DNA from 2 places in the Senegalia massiliensis genome. Region 2 is predicted to be linked to the other one. Evidence: a T-box and tRNA genes for the amino acid it is inferred to sense, from the RefSeq annotation. Region 2 holds a T-box; the other holds one or more tRNA genes.
The links. The T-box of region 2 lies ahead of leuS (leucine--tRNA ligase). A T-box ahead of a tRNA ligase gene usually reads a tRNA of that ligase, here a tRNA-Leu.

Region 1: it has a tRNA-Leu gene. The T-box ahead of leuS (leucine--tRNA ligase) is inferred to sense a tRNA for this amino acid. The anticodon was not compared.

What each region holds. Positions count from the first base shown of each region.
Region 1 is NZ_QXXA01000014.1:74,608-78,049, reverse strand. It holds gene mgtE (magnesium transporter) at 1-915, opposite strand, end outside; gene D3Z33_RS12950 (cysteine-rich small domain-containing protein) at 1,060-1,320, opposite strand; tRNA gene D3Z33_RS12945 (tRNA-Leu) at 2,004-2,088, shown strand; gene tig (trigger factor) at 2,253-3,442, shown strand, end outside.
Region 2 is NZ_QXXA01000004.1:53,970-57,411, reverse strand. It holds gene yhbY (ribosome assembly RNA-binding protein YhbY) at 1-82, shown strand, start outside; gene D3Z33_RS02500 (hypothetical protein) at 149-334, shown strand; gene nadD (nicotinate-nucleotide adenylyltransferase) at 410-1,018, shown strand; gene yqeK (bis(5'-nucleosyl)-tetraphosphatase (symmetrical) YqeK) at 1,030-1,605, shown strand; gene rsfS (ribosome silencing factor) at 1,617-1,973, shown strand; T-box leader at 1,999-2,181, shown strand; gene leuS (leucine--tRNA ligase) at 2,243-3,442, shown strand, end outside.

The DNA of each region.
Region 1 (3,442 bases), on a different contig from region 2:
AATAGTACTCTCAAATAGAGATACTGTTATTGAAGCTAATATTGCAGTTAAGAGATTTACAAAAAGCCAAGGAAGTCTATTTTTTACTGATTCACCTATAGTTCTTTCAATTTTTTCATCTTCATCAAGACCAGCTAAAAGATACATATCTTCAGTATATTCTTCTTTCATTATTTCAAAAATATCATCAGCAGTTATAATTCCTAACATTTTTTCAGAATTATCTACTACAGGCATGGATAAGAATCCATATTTTTCGAATATATTTCCTACTTCCTCTTGATCCATATCCCATGGTATTTTTATAACATTTTCATTCATAATATCTTTTATAACCACATCAAAGTTTCGTATAACTAAATCTCTTAGAGGAACAATACCTCTTAATTTTTCTTCATCATTTAATACATATAAATAATAGGCAGTTTCAGCATTAGGGGCTTCTTTTTGTAAGTACTTTAAAGTATCTGCAACTGTCATTTCTTCCCTTATAGCTATGAATTCAGTAGCCATTATACCACCAGCAGTATCAGATTCATAGCTAAGCAATTCTCGTATTTCTTCTGCATCATTAATATCCATATTATATATGATTCTATTTGCTTCTTCATTTGATATTGAACCTAGAAGGTCAGTTAATTCATCAGATGACATTTCTTCAATTATTTTTTTTTGGTTTTTTTCAGGCATTAAAGATAATAGCTCATATTTTTCCTCATCTTCTGCTTGATCAATTATATCAACCATAACTTCCTCAGGAATTTTTAAAAGTATTTTCTTTTTATCACCTTCATAAAGTCTTAATGCATCTAATACATCTTCAGGATGAATTCTAGATATGGTATTTTTTAAATCTTTTTTAGGTATGTATAATAAATATCTTAATAAATTTTCTTGATAAGATTTATAGTCCATAGTTGCCTCCGATCATACGTTATTCTTAACATCTAATATATATACCCTTTAGTGTACTGAAATATTGATATTTTTGATAATAGATTACTATTGTACTATTCGGGTAAATTTTTACATTGAAATATAAAATAGATTAGGATTATCCTAATCTATTTTACTTCCAATTTCTATTATTTTACTTATTTTACTCATTACATGATCATATCCATTTTTACTATGAGTAATGGTACAATCACTACAATCTTTTATTCCATTATTATATTTAAAATTTCCACCACATTTATCCTTCAATGCATATAAAGGACAATAGCAAAAAAGACAATTGAACTCTTTAACATCATTTACCTTATGGCAAGGGAAATATTCACATTTTTCATTTTGATTAAATTTATAGTTTTCGCTCATAAAGATACCCCCATTTGTTTTATTAATTTGATTATAACATATTATATTTCTAAAAACATAAAGAAAAGAACATCTCTTATAAATTCTTGAGATGTTCCTTTCTATGAGGTAACACTATTAATTTTTGGGGGAATCATTCCTTTCTTTTTAAATACCCGATACTACTACTTAAATAATACTACTATTTACTTTTTTGTTTTCTTTAATACTACTATTTAAATACTACTACTTATAGATATTTTCTTTAAAGTTTATCATTTTAAAGTTTGTTTATCGACTTAACTTGTATAGGTTAAGTATTACAATTACTTTAAATACAATAACCTTAAAGTTTTAATATATTACTTTTCTCATTTTTTATATTATCATTAAGTTTGTCATATTAACTGATTTGATAATATTTCTTAAACTTTGCTGTTACACATTTAAGAAATTATTATAATCGTTTAGACAATTACTTTGATGATAATACTTAGAGATTTGTAAATTAAATGAATCTAATACTTTTTTACTTTGGTGGAATCATCCCCTTCTATTAATAGTATTATATATATACCTCAAAATATGAATGTTAAACATAAAAATAAAAATTTTTTGAATATTTTTTTATTTTCTATTCTATTGACATTTTAAAAGATAAATAATATAATAAAATCTGTTGAAGAAGAGTTTATTATATTTATGCGGGAGTGGCGGAATTTGGCAGACGCGCTAGACTTAGGATCTAGTGTCATTGACGTGGGGGTTCGAGTCCCTTCTCCCGCACCATTGACAAAATGCTGAAACCGATGGTAGATCCATGGGTTTTTTTAGTATGTAGGTATAAAGTTACATTTAAACCTTTTTGTAACGCATCTATTATGATATAATTAACTCTATCATAGTTTGACAAAGGTTAAATAGATTTACGATTTTAAGGAGGAAACGAATAAATGAGTGCAACTGTAGAAAAAAAAGAAAATAACAAAGTAACTTTAAAGTTTCAAGTAGAGTATAATGAATTTGATAAAGCTGTTCAAAAGGCATATTTACAAAACAGATCTAAATTTAATATAGCAGGCTTTAGAAAAGGAAAGGCACCAAGAAAAATAATCGAATCAAGATATGGTGAAGGTGTTTTTTATGAGGATGCAATAAACATAATACTTCCTGAAGCATATAGTGATGCTATAGAGGAAAATAAGATAGAGCCAGTGGATAGACCAGATATTGATATTTCTGAACTTGAAAAAGGAAAGCCAGTAATATTTACAGCAGAAGTGACTGTTAAGCCTGAAGTTGAGTTAGGTGAATACAAAGGTATAGAAGTTGAAAAAAATGAGTATAATGTAACAGATGAAGATGTGGAAAATGAATTAAAGACTATGCAAGATAGAAATGCTAGACTTGTAGCAGTAGAAGATAGAGAAGTTAAAGAAGGAGATACTGTAGTAATTGATTACTCAGGATCAGTAGATGGAGAAAAATTTGAAGGTGGAACAGCTGAGAACCAAACATTAGAAATCGGTTCAGGGCAATTTATTCCAGGTTTTGAAGAACAATTAGTAGGTAAAAATACAGGTGAAGATGTGGAAGTGAATGTAGAATTCCCAGAAGACTATCAAGCAGAAGAATTAAAAGGTAAAAAAGCAACATTCGATGTAAAAATTCACGAAATCAAAGAAAAGGAATTACCTGAATTAGATGACGAATTTGCAAAAGATGTAAGTGAATTTGATACTTTAGATGAATTAAAAGAAGATATTAAAGCTAAACTAGAAAAAGAAGCAAAAGATAAAGAAAACGCAGAGTTACAAAATAATGTAATAGAAAAAGTTATGGAAAATTCAAAAGTTGAGATACCTGAAGTAATGATAGACTCACAAACTGATGAAGAGATAAGAAATCTTGATTATAAATTAAGATATCAAGGACTTGATTTAGAGAAGTATTTAGAACTTACAAATTCTAAAATAGAAGATTTAAAAGAACAATTAAAACCAAATGCAGAAAAATTAGTTGAAAGTGATCTTGTATTAGAAGCGATAGGAAAAAAAGAAAATATTGAAGCTTCTGATGAAGATGTAGATAAAGAGTTAGAAAAATATGCAGAACAATACAAACAAGATGTAGACAAATTTAA
Region 2 (3,442 bases):
TGAATTTGTTCAAAGTATAGGAAATAAAATAGTACTCTATAGAGAATCAGAAGAAAATAAAAAAATTAAACTACCTAAATAATGTATATTTAAAATGACTCCAGTTAAGAATAATAAAAATATCTCTTTAAAAGGAGTTGTGGCCAAATTGGATAATATTGAAAAATTAAAAAGGCTATATGAAAAAGGGTATAAATGTATAAGATATGAAGATGATGAAGATGGTAAATTTAAAATGTATTTTAAAAACTTTGAAAAAGAACAAATAGAAGATATAAATTCTACTAATACAAGTGAAATAAATGTTTTAAAAAGTTTTGTAGATAAAAACTAATCCTCCAATTGGAGGATTAATTTTTATTCTTTTTAAATCTAATATATAATGTATATAGATTGGAGTGATATTATTATGAAGATAAAGAAAATAGGAGTAATGGGAGGAACATTTAACCCTATACATATTGGTCACTTAATGATTGCAGAACAAAGTAGAAAAAAATTTAATTTAGATAAGGTGATATTTATTCCTACTGGAAGCCCACCTCATAAAGATGAAAGAAAATTAGCAAATTCTTTAGATAGATATATAATGACAATACTTGCTACATCTAATAATAATAATTTTATAGTTTCAGATATAGAAACTAATAGAGATGGAACAAGCTATACTGTGGATACTTTAGAACTACTTTCTAAAAAATACAATGATTCAGAGCTTTTTTTTATAACAGGTGCTGACTCAATACTTGATATAGAAAATTGGAGAGATACTGATAGACTTCTTAATATATGCACTTTTATTGCAGCTACGAGACCAGGTTATAATGTAGATAATGTAATGGATGAAATAAAAAAACTTGAAGAAAAATATAATAAAAAAATTAGTTATCTAACAATTGCTCCTATAGATATTTCATCTACACAAATAAGAAAAAGAATATTCAAAAATGAAACTATAAAGTACATGACACCAGATCCTGTTATAAATTACATATATAATAAGAATCTTTATAAATAATGGAGGAAATTATGAAAATAGAAGAAATGAAAAATATATTAAAAAAGGATATAGATAAAGAAAGATATAAACATACTATTAGAGTAGCAGAAACTGCTATAGAACTTGCAAAGCATTACAAAGTAGATACAGAAAAAGCTTATATTGCAGCTCTTTTACATGATTCAGCTAAATATAAAGGCAAAGATACTTTATTGAAAAAAGCCCAAGAATTTGGTATAATTTTAGATACTGTAATGAAAAATAACCCTCATTTGATTCATCCTTTTTTAGGAGCAAAATTAGCCGAAGTTAAATATAATATATTAGATGAGGATATATTAAATGCAATTAAATATCATACAACAGGTAGAAAAAATATGAGTATTTTAGAAAAAATAATTTTTATAGCAGATTACATTGAACCAGGTAGAAACTTTCCAGGACTTGAGAAAATAAGAGATACTTCATTTAAAGATATTGATTTGAGCATTATTCTTGCTATGGATAATACACTCAAATATATAATTAATAAAGGATGGCTTATACATCCTAATACTATTGAAACTAGAAATAGCTTAATTTTTAAAAGAAATAAGATTATATAGGAGGTTAGGATTTGAAAAAAAATAATGATAAGTTATCATTAGTTATAAATGCTGCAGATGATAAATTAGCCCATGATATTGATGTATTAGAAGTTACTGAACTTACAAGTGTAGCAGATTATTTTGTGATTTTAAGTGGTAAAAATGAAAGACAAGTAGTTGCAATAGCAGATTCAATAGAAGATAAATTAAGTGAAAATAAATATGATTTACGTTCAAAAGAAGGATATAGATCAGGAAGATGGATATTATTAGATTATGGAGATATAATAATTCATATATTCCATAAAGAAGATAGAGAATTTTATAATCTTGAAAGACTGTGGGCAGATGGAAAGAAAATTAATATTGACAATTATGTTAGTTAATATATAATATTTATAACATATAATTTAAGATAGAATTATAAAGAGTAGTAAGTAATAAAAAAATTATAGAGAGTCAACATTTGGTGAAAGTTGATATTTTTGATTTACTGAACTTGCTTTAGTTTTTAGACTGGTCTCCATTAGAAGACTTCTAAGTGGGCTTTATAGCCAATTAGGGTGGTACCGCGAGTAACTTCTCGTCCCTATCTATATAGATAAGGATGAGAAGTTTTTATATTTCAAATAAAAACCTATAAGGAGTGAAGAATATGTCTTATAATTTTAGTAAGATTGAAAAAAAGTGGAAAAATAAATGGGAAGATGAAAATTCTTTTGAGTCATTTAGAAATGATAAACAAAAATATTATCAATTAGAAATGTTTCCTTATCCTTCAGGTCGTATTCACATGGGGCATGTGAGGAATTATTCAATAGGTGATGTAGTAGCAAGATTTAGAAGAATGCAAGGATATAATGTCTTACATCCTATGGGATGGGATTCATTTGGACTTCCTGCAGAAAATGCTGCAATTAAACATGGAATACATCCAAATAAATGGACATTAGAAAATATTGACGATATGAGAGAGCAATTAAAAGAAATAGGCCTTAGCTATGATTGGAATAGAGAAATAGCTACATGTTCTCCTGATTATTATAAGTGGACTCAAGAATTTTTTATAGAAATGTATAATAAAGGCTTAGCATATAAGAAGAATTATGCTGTTAATTGGTGTCCATCTTGTGAAACAGTATTGGCAAATGAACAAGTTGTAAATGGACAGTGTGAGAGATGTGATAGTGAAGTTGGAAAAAAAGAACTTGATCAATGGTATTTTAAAATTACAGATTATGCTGAGAGGTTATTAGAAGATATAGAAAAGTTAGATGGATGGCCTGAAAAAGTAAAATCTATGCAAAAAAATTGGATTGGTAAAAGTGAAGGTGCAGAAATTAATTTCAAAATAAAAGATTTTGAAGATGAGTTAAATGTATTTACAACTAGACCTGATACAATATATGGTGTTACTTATATGGTTTTAGCCCCAGAGCATCCATTGGTGAATAAAATAGTAATAGGTACAGAATATGAAGGAAAAGTAAATGAATTTAAAAAGAAATTAGAGCATATGTCTGATATAGATAGAACATCACTTGATACAGAGAAAGAAGGAGTATTTACAGGAAGATATGCTATAAATCCTTTAACAAATAAAGAAATCCCTATATATATAGCTAATTATGTATTAATAGATTATGGTACAGGGGCAATAATGGCAGTACCAGCTCATGATGAAAGAGATTTTGAGTTTGCAAAAAAATATAATTTAGATATAACAAGAGTAATAGCGGAGAAGGGTAAAGAAGCAGAAGAGCTAAAAGTAGTTTATACTGATAAGGGCGTAATGGTAAATTCTGATAAATTTAATGGCTTAGACAATGAAAAAGCTAGTAGAGAAATAACTAAT